2 regions of the Candidatus Villigracilis proximus genome follow, and region 1 is predicted to be linked to the other one. Evidence: riboswitches for the same ligand, from Rfam matches in the RefSeq annotation. Region 1 holds a riboswitch; the other holds the start of a gene.
What was found. Region 1 has a riboswitch for molybdenum cofactor ahead of IPL71_RS19140 (FmdE family protein). Riboswitches for the same ligand answer to the same signal wherever they lie in the genome.
Positions count from the first base shown of each region.

Region 2: another riboswitch for molybdenum cofactor. It lies ahead of IPL71_RS20550 (nucleoside-triphosphatase); the one in region 1 lies ahead of IPL71_RS19140 (FmdE family protein).

Region 1 is NZ_JADJUO010000019.1:93,358-101,109, reverse strand. Features, by position in the region: gene IPL71_RS19165 (hypothetical protein) at 1-258, shown strand, start outside; gene IPL71_RS19160 (HAD hydrolase-like protein) at 228-809, shown strand; gene IPL71_RS19155 (FAD-binding oxidoreductase/lyase) at 752-1,114, shown strand; gene IPL71_RS19150 (hypothetical protein) at 1,331-1,495, shown strand; gene IPL71_RS19145 (hypothetical protein) at 1,630-1,902, shown strand; gene IPL71_RS19140 (FmdE family protein) at 2,129-2,482, opposite strand; molybdenum cofactor riboswitch at 2,678-2,812, opposite strand; gene IPL71_RS19135 (ArsR/SmtB family transcription factor) at 2,942-3,316, shown strand; gene IPL71_RS19130 (thioredoxin family protein) at 3,339-3,590, shown strand; gene IPL71_RS19125 (arsenate reductase ArsC) at 3,767-4,165, shown strand; gene arsB (ACR3 family arsenite efflux transporter) at 4,189-5,325, shown strand; gene IPL71_RS19115 (ArsR/SmtB family transcription factor) at 5,466-5,828, shown strand; gene IPL71_RS19110 (permease) at 5,887-6,903, shown strand; gene IPL71_RS19105 (thioredoxin family protein) at 6,963-7,208, shown strand.
Region 2 is NZ_JADJUO010000022.1:40,420-48,171, forward strand. Features, by position in the region: gene xylB (xylulokinase) at 1-474, shown strand, start outside; gene IPL71_RS20540 (FmdE family protein) at 727-1,341, opposite strand; gene IPL71_RS20545 (class I SAM-dependent methyltransferase) at 1,526-2,122, opposite strand; gene IPL71_RS20550 (nucleoside-triphosphatase) at 2,109-2,537, opposite strand; molybdenum cofactor riboswitch at 2,531-2,688, opposite strand; gene IPL71_RS20555 (twin-arginine translocase TatA/TatE family subunit) at 2,785-3,000, opposite strand; gene tatC (twin-arginine translocase subunit TatC) at 3,002-3,796, opposite strand; gene IPL71_RS20565 (twin-arginine translocase TatA/TatE family subunit) at 3,806-3,979, opposite strand; gene IPL71_RS20570 (radical SAM protein) at 3,991-5,394, opposite strand; gene IPL71_RS20575 (4Fe-4S dicluster domain-containing protein) at 5,313-6,488, opposite strand; gene IPL71_RS20580 (TorD/DmsD family molecular chaperone) at 6,485-7,189, opposite strand; gene IPL71_RS20585 (hypothetical protein) at 7,205-7,752, opposite strand, start outside.

The sequences.
Region 1 (7,752 bases):
GATCAAAACGTAAAGATCACCCCTGAAGATGCGCGTTCTGGCATGGGATTGATGAAGAAGGATCATCTTCGCACCATTCTCGCCCGCCCTCAGGTAGCCGAAGCATGGATTGCCGCACACGGCAAGCCCGCTTCAGAAGACGATATTGACACACTCTTCAATAACTTTGTGCCATTACAAATTTCGGTCTTAAAGGAATTTGAGAACCAATTCCCGGATTTTTGGATGTGGTGCAGGAACTGCGTGACCGTGATATGAAGATCGGCACCACTACTGGTTACCTCCGCTCAATGATGGATATCCTTGCGCCGAAAGCCAAAGAAAATGGCTACGAACCCGATTGCATCGTTTGCCCCGATGAAGTCCCTGCCGGGCGGCCTTATCCGTGGATGTGCTATCAGAATGCAATTCAATTGGGCGTTTTCCCGATGCAGGCCATCGTAAAAGTTGGTGATACATTGGTCGACATTGAAGAAGGCTTGAATGCCGGCATGTGGACCGTTGGCTTATCCTTGACCGGAAATTTACTTGGCTTGAAGGAAGCAGAAGTTAACGCACTCTCAGAGGAAGATAAAGAAAGCGCGCTCGAAAAAATTGAAGCACAGTTCTATCAGACTGACGCTCATTATGTGATCGAAGGTATTTGGGATCTTCCAGATGTATTGGATGATATTGAATTTCGTCTCGCGCAGGTGGAGTGCTTGGGGTGCTGTCGCTTTACCTGGCAAAACAGAAAGCCGGGCGTGTACTTTTGCTCGAACGTGATTCAGTTGCGCAGGGAAACTCCAGCCTTGCGGCCGGCTTATTAACTCGCGGCCGCTTTAAATCTGACCATATCTCAATGGTGATCGAAACCTATAAAGCAATGGCAGAGATCGAAACACTCACCGGCCAATCTCTGGGTATGCACCAAACCGGATGTGTATACGCTGCCGTTTCACCCGATCATCAAAATGGAATCCGTCAACTGGCTGAAATATCTTCACAGATCAGCCTTTCGTTATTCTTCCAGATGCGCGCGCATATGCCCATCCTGAATCAAATCGTTTATTGTTTGGCTTTCGTGAAACACAATCGCTTAGCGTTGACCCCCGTCAATTGCCGCAAAGTATGAATGGGTATTTTTTTGATCAAGACTCAAACGGCTGGGAATCCTTAATGGAAGGAATGCCGGCTTTTGAAAATTTTTACCTCTGGCGAATAACATAAAAATTTCAAATTACATCAAAGGCCTTTCCAGCTACACACCCGATGGAAATTTTGTTTTAGGTGCTTTTCCAGATTTGGATGGATTCATCGCGGCCACAGGCTGCGCCGGAGCCGGCATTGCATGTCTGGCGGAATCGGACGCTTCATTTCTGAACTGGTAGTTGGTCTTGCTCCATTTATCGACTCAGCGCTTCATCGGATTGATCGCTTCGGCGAAATTGACCCGATGAGCTGTGAGTTCATTCAATCCTGTGCCGATGCCAGAGCAGGCAAGGTAACGGGTTAGGTTTCTTGTAATACGTAGAATGGGCAATTTATACTCAGGTGACAAGTTTTGTTAACGTTTTAAAAATACATTTGGAATCAATGTACAATACCTTTGGAATCACAATAAAATATCAGCACTAAAAGGATTAATTCATGACTACAACACTTGACCATTTTCGACATCTTAATAAAGGGGATCAAATTTCCCTTGTACTTGCAGGAATCATTGTAGACGGAACTTTTGAAGAGTTGGAGGGTGATTGCGTTGTATTGGTAGACGCAAAATCCCCTATTATCAAAAAGAAGAACTACACTTTAAATATCCCTGTTGAGAGTATTTACGCATGGGGAGAAAAACAAAAAAAAGAAAAGAAAAAAGAAAAGGAAAAGAAGAAGGAAAAGGAACAGAAGGAACAGCCTGAATAGCTGTTTTAGCGATGCGGCTTATTGCCAGTCACGATTGTTCGATATTAAGAAATTTTTGGTACTGGCTGCTGTTTAACCAATAGAAATTAAAAACCTGCACATCTGATCAGATGTGCAGGTTTTTATGAAGTAATTCATATATGGAAAGTGAAACGGAAAGTTGATAATACGCATGTCCTGTGCATGCTCGACGGAGCATATCGTGCCGTTTTGACGAACTTCACGCTCATTCATGATCTCTTCGCCGCACATCACAATTGACTCGCATGCCTGGGCGTGAGACGATGGCTTCGATGGGTGTCTTCAACTGTACCTCAGTGACAGTAAACATCACACCATCAGGCATGACCTGATACGCCTGCATTTGGGCAAAATAATGGCGGGGTTCATCCGGTGCAAATTGGTACGCCTGTTCGCGAATATCCAAAGCTGGCGCAACACGGATTGTCAGCCCGGTCTGGGTATCCACGAAGGTTGCTGCCGCCTTGCCATAGTCCTCCACGCGCAAGGTACGATGCCCAACCGTGCAATCCGTTGCCGCAGTCAGGCCATCGGCAAAACAGCCGTCCGTTTCGGTGATGACTAACAGGCGTTGCTACCCTGATTTGCGGATAAACCCAATGCCTTGAGCCCACATAAGCCCATGCGCACGCTGAGGATCTGGCGCGGGCAGAGATGGGAATGGTCACGGAGGATTTTTCAAGCAGGGGTTGAATATTCATTCTGGAACTCCAAAAAACAAAAAGGCTGCCTTATGGAAAGGAACAGCCTCAAATGAGTCGAGGGTTAGTCTCCTTTCCAAATGGGGGGAAGGCAATGTTTCCGTTGCCTCCTGAATCACAAGTGTGATCTGCCCTGTTCCCATGCCATGATTGGTGTAGGGAAACAGGCTTCGGAGAGAATTGGGGAAAGTTTGACTGTTTTTTGTAAATTGCAGGGGAAACCCTTGCACGAGCAGTAACTTGCGACATTCCCAAGCCTGGCACACTACATATTCATATTTGAGAATGTGTAATACAATGTATTCATGGAGCTGAATATGAAGCAAGATTCTCTACAACCCATTGTTTCCCTGCTTGAATCTATCTCGCCCCTGGCGCGGCTGAAACTTCTCCTGCTGATCGGTGCGGGTGAAGCTTGTGTTTGCCATCTCGAAACACAGCTTGGGTATCGTCAGGCTTATATTTCGCAGCACCTTATGGCTTTACGACAAGCGGGTTTACTGGATTCACGACGCGAAGGAAAATATATTTTTTATCGGCTGGCAAAACCCGAGGTTTTATCGCTCATCCAGCAAGCGGCGCAAATGATGGGCGTGGAACTGCCTCACATGGAAACAGTGGGTCCTGAAGAACAGTGCGGCTGTCCTACTTGCGTTCCGACCCATGATCTTGTTTCTCTCAATCAAACCTAATCCTCACATATAAGGAGTTCACATGCTAACTATTAAAGTTCTCGGTTCAGGCTGCGCCAACTGTAAAAAGCTGGAGGCCATTACCCGCCAGGTTATAGACCAGATGGATGTGCAAGCCGATGTCATCAAAGTGACTGAATATCCCGATATCATGGCGTACAACGTCATGTCTACGCCAGGGTTGGTTATCAATGAAAAAGTTGTTTCAATGGGACGTATTCCATCAGCTGCCGAAATCACAACTTGGCTGGCTAATGCGGTTGAAGCTGCATAGTCTATTTGAATTTTTAGATAAGGAAAAATTATTCCTGCCCATGTGCTGCCTATCCCAACCCCGCGGTGAGTCTTGTGCTTGAATGGGCAAACTTTTGAGGGGCGCGGCCCCCCAAAACCCCCCCGCACCCGAACACGTTGTGATACAACTTTGCCCAAAAAACAGGAGGTAACACCATGAGAAAAGTTTTATTTCTATGCACAGGAAATTCCTGCCGTTCACAAATGGCAGAGGCAATTGTCAATGCGCGGATGGGGGATACCTGGGAAGCTGTCAGCGCAGGAACGAAGCCTACGGGGTATGTCCACCCTAAGGCGTTGGAGGCTCTGTCAGAAATCGGGATCCAACACACGGGTAGGTCGAAGCGCGCAGACGAATTTCAAGGCGTTGACTTTGATCTCGTCGTGACGGTTTGTGATTCAGCCGCTGAAGAATGTCCCATCTGGCTTGGAAAAGGAAAGCGCACTCATCATAGTTTTCCCGACCCTGCCATTGCTGATACCATGGATGACTTTCGCAAGGTGCGCGATGACATTGAAATTGAAATCACCAAATTGCTGACGCAGTTTGGATAATATTTTGAATTTGGAGGTTATTTATGTCTGAAGTTGCTGCAACACAAAGCCTGAGCAAAAAGCTCTCGTTCCTTGATCGTTATCTGACGCTTTGGATTTTCCTGGCGATGGCTGTGGGTGTGGGAATTGGATTCTTGTTTCCTGATGGAGTCCAGAGTTTCAATACGGCGGTCTCTGTTGGAACAACCAACATCCCGATTGCGATTGGGCTGGTCTTGATGATGTACCCGCCCTTTACCAAAGTAAAGTACGAAGAATTAGGGGATGTGTTCCGCAATAAGAAAGTACTGACGCTCTCTCTTATTCAAAACTGGGTCATTGGTCCCGTGCTGATGTTTGTGCTTGCCATCATTTTCCTGCGCGGTTACCCCGACTATATCGCTGGACTGATCATGATCGGTCTGGCGCGCTGTATCGCGATGGTGATCGTCTGGAATGAACTGGCGAAAGGCGATACTGAATATGCTGCTGGACTGGTGGCGTTCAATAGTGTCTTTCAAGTATTGTTCTATAGCGTGTATGCCTATGTATTCCTGACGGTTTTGCCGACATGGTTTGGATTGGATGGCGTGAGAGTAAACATCACGATGGGACAGATTGCCGAGAGCGTCTTCATTTACCTGGGCATTCCGTTCCTTGCTGGTTTCCTGACCCGTTTTGTATTGGTACGAATGAAAGGCAAGGAGTGGTATCAAAAGGAATTCATTCCCAGAGTCAGCCCGTTGACTTTGATCGCCCTGCTCTTCACCATTGTGGTCATGTTCTCACTCAAAGGCAACCTGATCGTGCAGATCCCAATGGATGTGGTGCGAATCGCCATCCCGCTCCTGATCTATTTTGTGGTCATGTTCCTGGTTTCATTCTGGATGGGACATCGTCTGGGCGCGAATTATGCACAGACCACCACGCTTTCCTTTACAGCCGCCAGCAACAATTTTGAACTGGCGATTGCCGTGGCTGTTGCAGTCTTTGGTATCAACAGCGGCGCGGCGTTCGCAGCAGTCATTGGTCCGCTGATGGAAGTGCCTGTGATGATCGGGTTGGTCAATGTGGCGTTCTTCTTCCAGAAAAAATATTACGGTGGTGCAGTCTCGTCCAATCCGGCGATGGTCACGGCAGCGGCAGAGGCTTGCCCTCCTGATCAGAGATTGGTGAAGTAATCTTACACAAAACGTCCCGAAGGTTCAAAAACCTTCGGGACGTTTGATTACACCGTCACCCAAAATCCATGACAAAGCACATCATTGACACGTCGTTGGATAGGCTTATACTTATTCAAAAGATTGAATATAGGTGAAAGATGGAAATCTACGAACAGGAAACTAAACTTTATAAATCGCTAATGCATCCCGCCCGCCTTGCCATCCTTGATCTGTTGCGGGAAGGTGAGGCTTGTGTCTGTCACATGGAAGCGACTTTCGGATATCGTCAGGCTTACATCTCCCAGCAGTTAATGGTCTTGCGTGACGCTGGTCTGGTGGAAGATCGCCGCGATGGATTGAATATCTACTATCGTGTCATCCGTCCTGAAATCTTTGATGTACTGGACGCCATGCGCAAGGTGACCGGGATCCGCACAAAAGCGGCAAAACCGAAGCGTAATGCCTGCACCTGCCCGAATTGTGCAGATGAGGCAGTCAAGACGCAATTGATTCAAATTTAATATATTTTTTACCAAACTACATTCAGTTTTACGAATAAAGCACCCAGGAGATTTATAAATGCAAACAGAACTAACCAAGCAAGAAAAAATGCCTTTCTCCAATGCCGACCTGCGTTCGTGGGCAGTGGTGGCACTGGCAGCCATAGTCTGGTTCATTCTCTACAATGTGATTGAGCCTTTCGCCAATTGGCTGGCATATGGCTTGCTCGCACTGCCGCAGGATTCCCAATTGGGACAGTCGCTGGCCTTCTTCTTCTATGATGTGCCAAAACTTCTTTTACTGTTGAGCGGCATGATCTTTGTAATTTCATTGGTGCAGACTTTCATTGACGTGCAAAAAGTACGTGCAATTGTCGAGAAACGCGGCGAAGGCGTGGGAAATCTCTTGGCGGCGTTTTTTGGCGCAGTCACCCCGTTTTGTTCCTGCTCATCCGTGCCGCTCTTTATCGGCTTTGTGCAGGCGGGCATTCCTTTGGGCATTACCCTGACGTTTCTCATCACGTCTCCGTTGATAAGTGAGGTCGCTTTTGTTATGTTGATCGGTATGTTCGGCTGGAAGATCGCGCTGCTGTACCTGATTTCTGGCACTACCATCGGTATGATCAGCGGATTTATCCTGGGGCGCATGAAACTGGAACGCTATGTGGAAGGTTTTGTGTATGACATCAAACCACGAAGCGGTGTACAAATGGCGTTGGAAGAAAAACTAACCTGGGAGGAACGTATCAATCGCTCCGCAGGCAGCACTCGTGAGATTGTAAGCAAGGTCTGGTTATATGTCATAGTAGGCATTGCCATCGGCGCGGGCATTCACGGCTTTGTGCCGGAAAACGCACTGACTGGCATCATGGGCAAAGATGCCTGGTGGTCTGTGCCCGTTTCAGTCCTTATCGGCATTCCACTATACTCCAACCCCGCCGGAATTATCCCGATTGTCAGTGCATTGCTGGATAAAGGCGCATCGCTTGGCACGGTGCTGGCATTCATGATGTCGGTGATCGCTTTGAGCCTGCCCGAAATGATTATCCTGCGTCGTGTGCTGAAGCCGCAGTTGATTGCCATTTTATCGGCGTAAGTGCTGCGGCAATTATCATCACTGGTTATTTATTCAACATTTTGATCTAGGAGATTCTCATGACAATAATAAAAGTTCTCGGTACTGGCTGTGTCACTTGTAAGCGCTTGCTGGCGGATGTCAACGCGATGGTCGTAAGGAATAACTGGCAGGCGCAGGTGGAGTATATAACCGACCTGCCCACGATTATGTCTTATGGCATGATGGCTACGCCTGTTCTAGTGGTCAACGAAAAAGTGTTGATGACGGGTCACCCTGGCGCAGCGAAAGTTGAACAGGCGTTGAAGCAAGAAGTAATGGCATAAAACAATAGGGCGAGATCACGGTCTCGCCCTGTTGTTTTACTGAACCTCGTTCAGTTTAATTTTTTGAATTGGTCAACTACCGGGTTGGCAATGCCGGCACCTGGGGAGTTCGATTTATTAGTGGCTGCAAAAGCGCATCCAGAAAGCCTGGAAAAGGTTTTTTCGTGTAACACCTGCACTTTCCTCGTTTCACTTCGGGGACTGTAGTGGCATGCGGCGCACACTTGCCCTGGCGGGCAGTGCCAGGGCAAGTGTGCGCGTTAAGATTTTCCTGACCCTGGAATAGCCATGAACATGATGTTATGGTTATTCCAAGGTCCGTTGACAGACTCTTGGTTTTATGGGGTAGGCTCAACGCGAAAAGTGCGAATTGAGCAAGTTTTCGTGGAACTCAATAAAAGATTCTCGTCATTCGCTTTTTCGCGAAATTCTCGTTTAGGTTTTTTCGACTTTGCTACAGCCATGAACATGATGTCGAAATCCCTTCCCAAATCACACGCTCTCTGATAATATACAACTGCACGCCGAACAATTGACTATAAGC
Region 2 (7,752 bases), on a different contig from region 1:
TATCTTTCCGGCGAACGCACGCCTCATCCCGACCCGTTAGCACGCGGCGCTTTCATCGGCTTGACTCTGCGCCACAGCCGCGCGCACATGACACGCGCCGTGTTGGAAGGAGTTGCGTTTGGATTGAAGGATAGTTTTACGCTCATTCAAAACGCTGGATTGGACACGATCACACAAGTCCGTGCTTCGGGAGGCGGAACAAAAGGTGCGCTATGGCGGCAGATCCTTGCTTCTGTTTTAGAGGTGGAACTGGTCACGGTCAACACCACGGAAGGCGGGGCTTACGGGGCCGCATTGCTGGCGGGTGTTGGAGCAGGTGTCTGGCCGGACGTTGCAAGTGCCTGTAAGGCATGTGTCAAATTAACGGGAAGCACACTGCCAGACCCCAAACAGATGGATGTATATCGAAGATCATACAAAGTATTTCAAGGACTATACCCCGCATTGAAATCCACGTTTGGTGACATGCAATAGTCAGGCTTTTTTCAGTGTATAGCGAATAAATTTCTTGCGCAGGGATTATGTTTTTTTAAGGAAGAAATAAACGAGCGCCCCTATGCATAGGGGCGCTCGTTTATTTCTTGATAGTTTATTCTCTATGTGGTGGGTATAAAATGGGCGGGGCGGAACTTATACCCGTAAACATGATTTGTGCCGCGCTGGGCTGATCCGATTGCGGTTGTGAAAGGGAAAATGTGGAGGAGTCAAAAACAGATTTTTTTGGCCTCATTTATAAGATGAGATTTGATATGGAAGACACACCTTGATACCTGGTCGATAATAGCCACTTCCTATGCATGATTTACACATTATCGAGCCTTCACAACAGATTTCCCTTTCATTCATAATCTCCTCGCCACATATGTCGCAATTGACGCGCATGCCGGGACGGGAGATGATATGTTCGATGGGTGTGTTCAAAAAGACTTCCTGAACAGTTAGCATATCTTCATCCGGCATGGTTTGATAGGCCTGCATCTGCGCGAAGTAGTGGCGCGGCTCATCTGTGACGAATGCGCTGGCTCGCTCGCGGATGTCGATTACCGGCGCAACGCGAACGGCTCTACCGGTTTGTGTGTCCACGAAGGTAGCGGCGGCTTTGCCGTAATCTTCCACGCGCAAGGTGCGATGACCGACGGTGCAGTTTGTCGCGGCGGAGAGTCCATCGGCGAAACAGCCGTCTGTTTCGGTGATGACGAGCAGCCGCTTCGAGCCTTGATCCGCTTCCAGTTGCAATGACCCGATGCCTCGGAGGCCGATGCGGACTCCGAGGATCTGGCGCGGGCACAAGTGATTGTGATCACGGGCGGATTTTTCAAGCAATGCAGATAAGTTATTCATTTCATGCTCCTATACAAAGCGGAGAGTTACGGCTGAGTTCGGGACAAAATGCGCATGCCTCCGCCGTAAGGATGATCTGTTCGGCATGACGAAGCGCATTCGAAAGGACATGACCACCAGCCTCCACAGTGCGCCAAAGACCGTCACCGTTACTAGTTCGCGCGTTGTAAATTTCACATTTCTTCTATTCGAGTTTGCGAGCCACCATTTGTACAATGCGTCTTGATTTACTGCGGTGCATCGAATGTGAAATTCGCTGAGTCTCTTCATAGTGGATGATGTTCCAATCCGCGAAGGCATGTTTCAATTCCTGCGGTTCCAAATAGTGATGCGGGTTGCCGTCTGTTTCAGGCGAGTAGGATTCATCCCGTACAAAGGTTTCGAAGAACAACAATCCGCCGCGCTTTATGGATCTGCGATATGTGGATAGGAGCGGACGCGACAGGAAATAAAAATTTAATACAACATCGAATCGATTCGATGGCAGCCACGGATTTTCCAGGTCCATCAGTGCGAAGGAAACGGGCAGCGCCTCTTTCTGGACCTCAGACTGGACGATGCGTAAAGCGGCATTTGACACGTCCAAGGCGATGACCTGCCATCCCTGACGGGCGAGGTGCAATCCGGTGGGTGTTGTGCCGCAGGCAGCATCGAGGACGAGCCCGTTGCGGGGCAAAAGATCTTGATGGGTGGTCAGCAGGTTGCGCGGGGATTGCAGATTTCGCCAGCGCGCGTCTTTCGTGTAGCGGTCATTCCAGATCATTGCATCAGGATGCGACATGGACAAAACCTTCAGCGTGGATTCTGCTTCCCGAAGCAGGAGCAATCTTCCCGTCGAGAATAAGGCGATCTTTTTCCATCAAGATGACCCGTTTTACATAGTGATGGACGAGTTTGAAATCCTGCGTTTGGATGTCGCTATCCTCATAGCCATTGCGATGGGCTAGGCGGCGCTGTTCGCCCGTCTGCAGATCTTTGAGACCGATGCTGACCTTTTTGTTATTAATAAAAACGGATGGGGAAACCAGACCGCAGAGGTTCAGTCCGCGCGCGCGGGCACGTCCGACCAGATCCTGGCACCAGAGGGTTTTCCCTGCCCCTCGCAGACCTGTGACCAGCAGCAGCCTGGGTTTATTTTTATTCGGAGAAATCAAACTCGCCAGCAGAGCGCCAGGCGAGTTTTTAGAGAGTTGCATAGCCATTGGCTCCTTTTCAATTCGATCCCGTTTGCCTTCAGGATCTCGGGAGGCATCCCTGTTTCCGGGGAGACCCTTGCCCCCTTGCGGGGACCGTCCACTTTGCCGTGACTTGCGTGGTAGGCAAAATGGATCGGAGTGTTTTTTTATGAGACGAAATTCGTCTGTTTTTATGATAATGGCAGATGAGTTTTTCTACATCATCATTCCGGGGTATTTTGTCTCTCACCCAAGTGGGTGAGCAGACCTATTTTAGCAAATCCTTCTTGACCTTTTCCATTTCATCAAGGATGTCTAACTCCGCTTTCAATTCGCTGGAAAGGGAAGTGAAGTAGGATTTTACGTTCTTGATGAACTTGCCGATCTCTCGCGCCGAACGCGCCAGGCGTTCCGGTCCGAGGATGATGGCTGCCAGTAAGATGATGACGATCAGTTCGTTGCCGCCGATCCCAAAAATATCCATGTCAACCTCTGCCGACGATCGCGGCTAAAACAATGCTGATCAGGTACAACCCCATCAGCGGCGCCATGACCAAGCCCATGTTGACCGGGTCCACTGTCGGGGTGACAGATGCGGCGACGATCGCCATGATCACGATGGCATAGCGCCATCCGCTCAGGAGTTGTTTCGCCGTGACGAATTTCAACTTCGCCAGGAACATGATGATCATTGGCATTTCAAAGCAGACGCCGATCCAGAACATCAGGCTGGTGACGAATTCAAAATAGTTTTCCGGGCGTACCTGCGTGGTGATGCCCATGAAGCCGGTCAGGAAGGGGATGGCGGTGGGCAGCATGACGAACCAGGTGAATGCCACACCGCCAGCAAACAGCAAGGTGGCGAATGGAACCATGACGAGCAGCCAGCCGCGCTCATTGTGTTTCAACCCCGGCAGGATGAAAGCCATGATCTGATACACGATGATCGGCATGGCAAGCACAAACCCGCCGAGCAGGGAGACCTTCATGAAGATGGCGATATTCTCGGTCAGTTCGATGGAGACAAGCTTTGACATCCCGCCGATGGGCGTAGCAAGGTAGCCAATGACCTGCTCGGAGAATACGAAACTGATGCCGGTGGCGATCATCAATGCCAGGAACGCCTTGAAGACCCGAATCCGCAGTTCGTTGAGGTGATTGAGCAGCGGCGCGGAACCTTCCAGTTGAACGCTGGCTTTTTTATGGGCACGCCCAAATGCGCGAAATACATCGCGCCATTTACGTTTGTCCTTCTTTTCAGCGGTCACATTTGCGGTCACGGAAAACGCCTATCCTTTTTTCTCGCTGGCGTCGGAGGGGTCTTCATCGCCCTTCAGCCCATTGCGGAAGTTGTTCATGCCCTTGCCCAGTTCGCCTGCGATCTTGCTGATGCGTCCCACGCCGAACAATAGGACGAGGATGACGAGGATGATGATCAATTCTGTGGTTCCAAGATGAAACATGTTATTTCTCCTTATATATCTTTTGAAAGACGGAATGTCTGTGGTGTGGTGATATCCACTTTGAGTTCGCGCAAGACCGGTTCGTCATTGCGCGCTTCGATCACATGACTGGTGATCCCAACATCGACGTTGAGCTTTTTCAAGCTGCTGATCTGGTTGACGTGGAATTCCAGGCTGTTTTGTTCTTCACTGAGAACGTACTCGCGATAGCCTGCCTTGTCGAACACTTGCTTCACGGCGGGAATATCCTCACCGAAGACCTTGGCGGTCTTGAGGAAGTAATCGCGCTGTGAAAAATGGATGCGTGCAGGCAGGCGCTGTCCGCTGTTTTGTTTGTAAAGCTGACCGGTATGTTTGTTCTCCAATGAGCAATAATGCACGCCAAGCTTCAATCCCTTTTCGAGCGCAAAATCGACCAGATCCAGGCAAACCAATTCACTGCCCGCGATGGGAAGTCCGCCTGCATACCAGTAGTCGTACAGCACGCGGAACGGTCGCGCCTTGACCTTGTATCCCTTCTCGCGATAGGCTTCGATATTATTCAACGGGAAGCAGAACTCCAACAGGTTGACACCAAAGATGCCCAACTCTTCAAGACGCAGCAGAACATCCTTCATCTCTTCCAGCGTGTTCGGCAGGACGGGCATCTCTACCATCACGCTCGGGATGTACTCACGCGCGAGGGCGATGCGATCATAGGTGTGCATCTGTCCCTTGGCGAGATCGTGCATGCGGATGCTGAAACGGATTTCCTTCAAGCCGGACTTTTGCAATTCTTCCAATGTAGTGCGGTCAATATGATCGCCGCTGGTGTAAAGACGCGTGTGCGAAGCGGGATACAGTTCGCGCGCGTGCTCGAAGAAGCGATAGGTCTCTTCTTTGTGCAGGAGCGGCTCGCCTCCGGTCAACGCGATGTGCCCAAGCGCAGATTTCGATGTGTGGGTCTCGTCAAGTTCCGCGACCACGTCACGGGTGTGTTCGCGGAAGTATTCGTAATTTTCCTGGTTGGGGTTGAAGCAATAAAAACAATCGCGATGACATTTCAACGAAATGAAAAATGTCGAACTGTTCGTGCCGGTCTGACAGGCGACACAGGAAGGCGAGATGCGATTGGTGTAAATGCTTTTGTCGCCGTTGCGGATGGTTGCGCTCTTCTTCCGCAGCGCTTCGGTCTTTTCCGCCACAAGCGCGGTCGTATCTTCACTATCGACCTCGAGCCCCATTGCTTTTACCCGATCCATAAAATCCTGATAGATCTGCACGTAGATATTCGCATACTCGCGCAGTGCCGGGTTTTTGATTTCGAGCAGGCTGGATCTTGTTACATCTACGATCATGAGCGGGATTCTCGTAATACTTTCTTCGGCATCATCGAGCCGAATGGATGAGCGCGGCGATACTCGCACAGCGGACATAACTTCATGCCATCACGTGCCGCCATTAATGACTTGCATCGGTCACACCGGACCAGGGAACCTGATTCGACGACCTGAGCTTCTTTCACGCCGAAAACTTCTTCAAAGATCGGAGCATGGTTTAGTGAAATTGCATCCGGCATGCAGACATGCTCGCAAAGATCACAGCCGATGCAGTTCTGCGCCGAGAATGTCAGGCGGTGGGTCATCGCTTCGTCGTTCTTTTCGAAGCGCAGTGCCTCGGTGGGGCAGGCTCGTCCACATGTGCCGCAGGCAGTGCAGGCTTGTGAGATGGTGAGCGTGGCGAAGTTTAATTCATTCAAGCCAGCACTCGAATCTAATTCAGGTAAGTGTGAAACCGCAGAAAGTAATCTCAATCTGTCGCGTCCCGGCTGGCGTTTGGATGCGGTGACACCGTTCTCCATCGCGCGCGCTAATGCCACTTGACCCTGCTTCGCCATCATGCGGAATAGGTCACGGCGCGAAAGCGGTGGATCCTTCGCGCCCCACAGCGGACGTTCCACAGGCGTTTCGATCTCGTCTACGCAGATGATGGAGATGTCTTTTTCATTTGCCGATAAAAAACGTGTCGCTTTTTTGGTTTGGAGATGAAGCTGCGAGTGAAGCGAATGCCACTTACAGTCCGAGCAACTGTCAGCGCGGAGGGTGAGGCGTTTTATTCCCAATGCTGAGAGTGCCAGCAAAGTGCCAGTTCCCAAGCCCGCGAGGCATCCGTGAATTTGAATCCCGATGGATTCTGAACCGACGCCGCTTTCGGGGTGCGGGTGAAGTCCGCAGAGAAGTTCAACGGTCTGATCTTCGATGTGCGTAGCGGAAGTCAATAAATCAGCCACATCGTCATCCGCGTGAAATGCGCCGACTGGACAGACAGGCAAACACGCGAGGCAGGATTCGCATTTTTCCGAGTCAAGTGACGGCGGCTTGCCGATGACGATGGCTTGAACGGGACAAATCTCAAAACACGCCGCGCAATCCGAATGCTGGTCCTGCGCGTGCAGGCAGCGTTTCGGATCCAAAGTTATCTGGGAACGGTCGATGGAAGCGAACCGTTCGGCGGCGTTCAATAAACTCACAGCGTGACCTCTTTTGGCATTTTGATCTCAAGCGTTTCGGCAATGGCGAGCAATGCGCCGTGCGTGAGATGCGCGATACCGCGGTAGAAATCGGTGGCGGCATGCTGCTTGACGAGCTTTGCCCAAGCTGGTCCCCAGCGCAGAAGATGCTCGGAGAGAAATTCGCGCTGGGCTTGCAGGATATCGTTTAATTTATTTTCGTCATTCAGTTCGATGGCTTGTAATGCCAGTGAAGCCAGATGCGCGATGAACAGCATTTCGAGTCCGATATGGTCATCGGGTTCCTTGTTGATGCGTTCCGCCTGCAAACCGAAACGCGCGTACCATTCGCGGACTTGCAAGGTCTGTTCCTGGAATACCATCCTTTCGCGATTGTAATAAACCGATTCCCAGGGGGGTGTGCGGTGGACATCCAGCCCAATGAACAGGCGGGTGTAATCGAGCTTCAGTTCTGCAAACTCTGTTTCTAAGATGCCGTTCGTTTGAGCCGTGCTCCATTGTTGAAGAATTTCGAAGCCGCGGATGATTTCGGGTTGCTCGGCGCCAAAAGGGATTTCGGAAAAAATTTGTTCGAATACCAATCCTTCGAGCCATTTGGCATCCGGTTCGTTGTAGAGCACCTTACCCAATAATCTCAATAATAAATTTTCACCCACCAGAGTCGTTGTCAGATCGTCAGTGACTACAGCTTCATATTTCATATGTGTCTCCAAATATTAATTGTGTGGTTTTTTAAAGCCGTATTTCCATGATGAGTATATTACTCCGATTAACAATGCCACAATAGCAATCGGTACTAAGATGTAGGTTACAAATGTAATCACTTGGGCAATGTTTATTCCTAATCGGGCGAACCAGTCGCGAATCCGGGATCCCAGGGAAAGCTCCCAGGTGTTTTGAAGGGGAGAAATCGGATCGGGGTGCAACGCCGCAAACACCGTTTCATTGTATGGTACGGGGATCGGCTGGAACGATTCAGACAGCGCAGCCATTTGTCCGCTGCCCAATGCGACTTCATATCCCTCCTCGGTTCGGAGGGTGGCTTCACCTTCAGACAGGTAGATCCAGCCGCCTTGCAGGGGCGAAAATTCCACAGCAAACGTGCCACTATTCAACGTAATTTGTATACCGGCAACGGATACATTCAAAGATTCTTCAACTTCATTGTTTCCCCATATCCAGCCTTTCTTCAATGTGATGTTGCCGTTATCTTCTTCAAAATCCGTTTCTGAAGGGAGGATGACCCTACCGTTGCCCCAGGGTT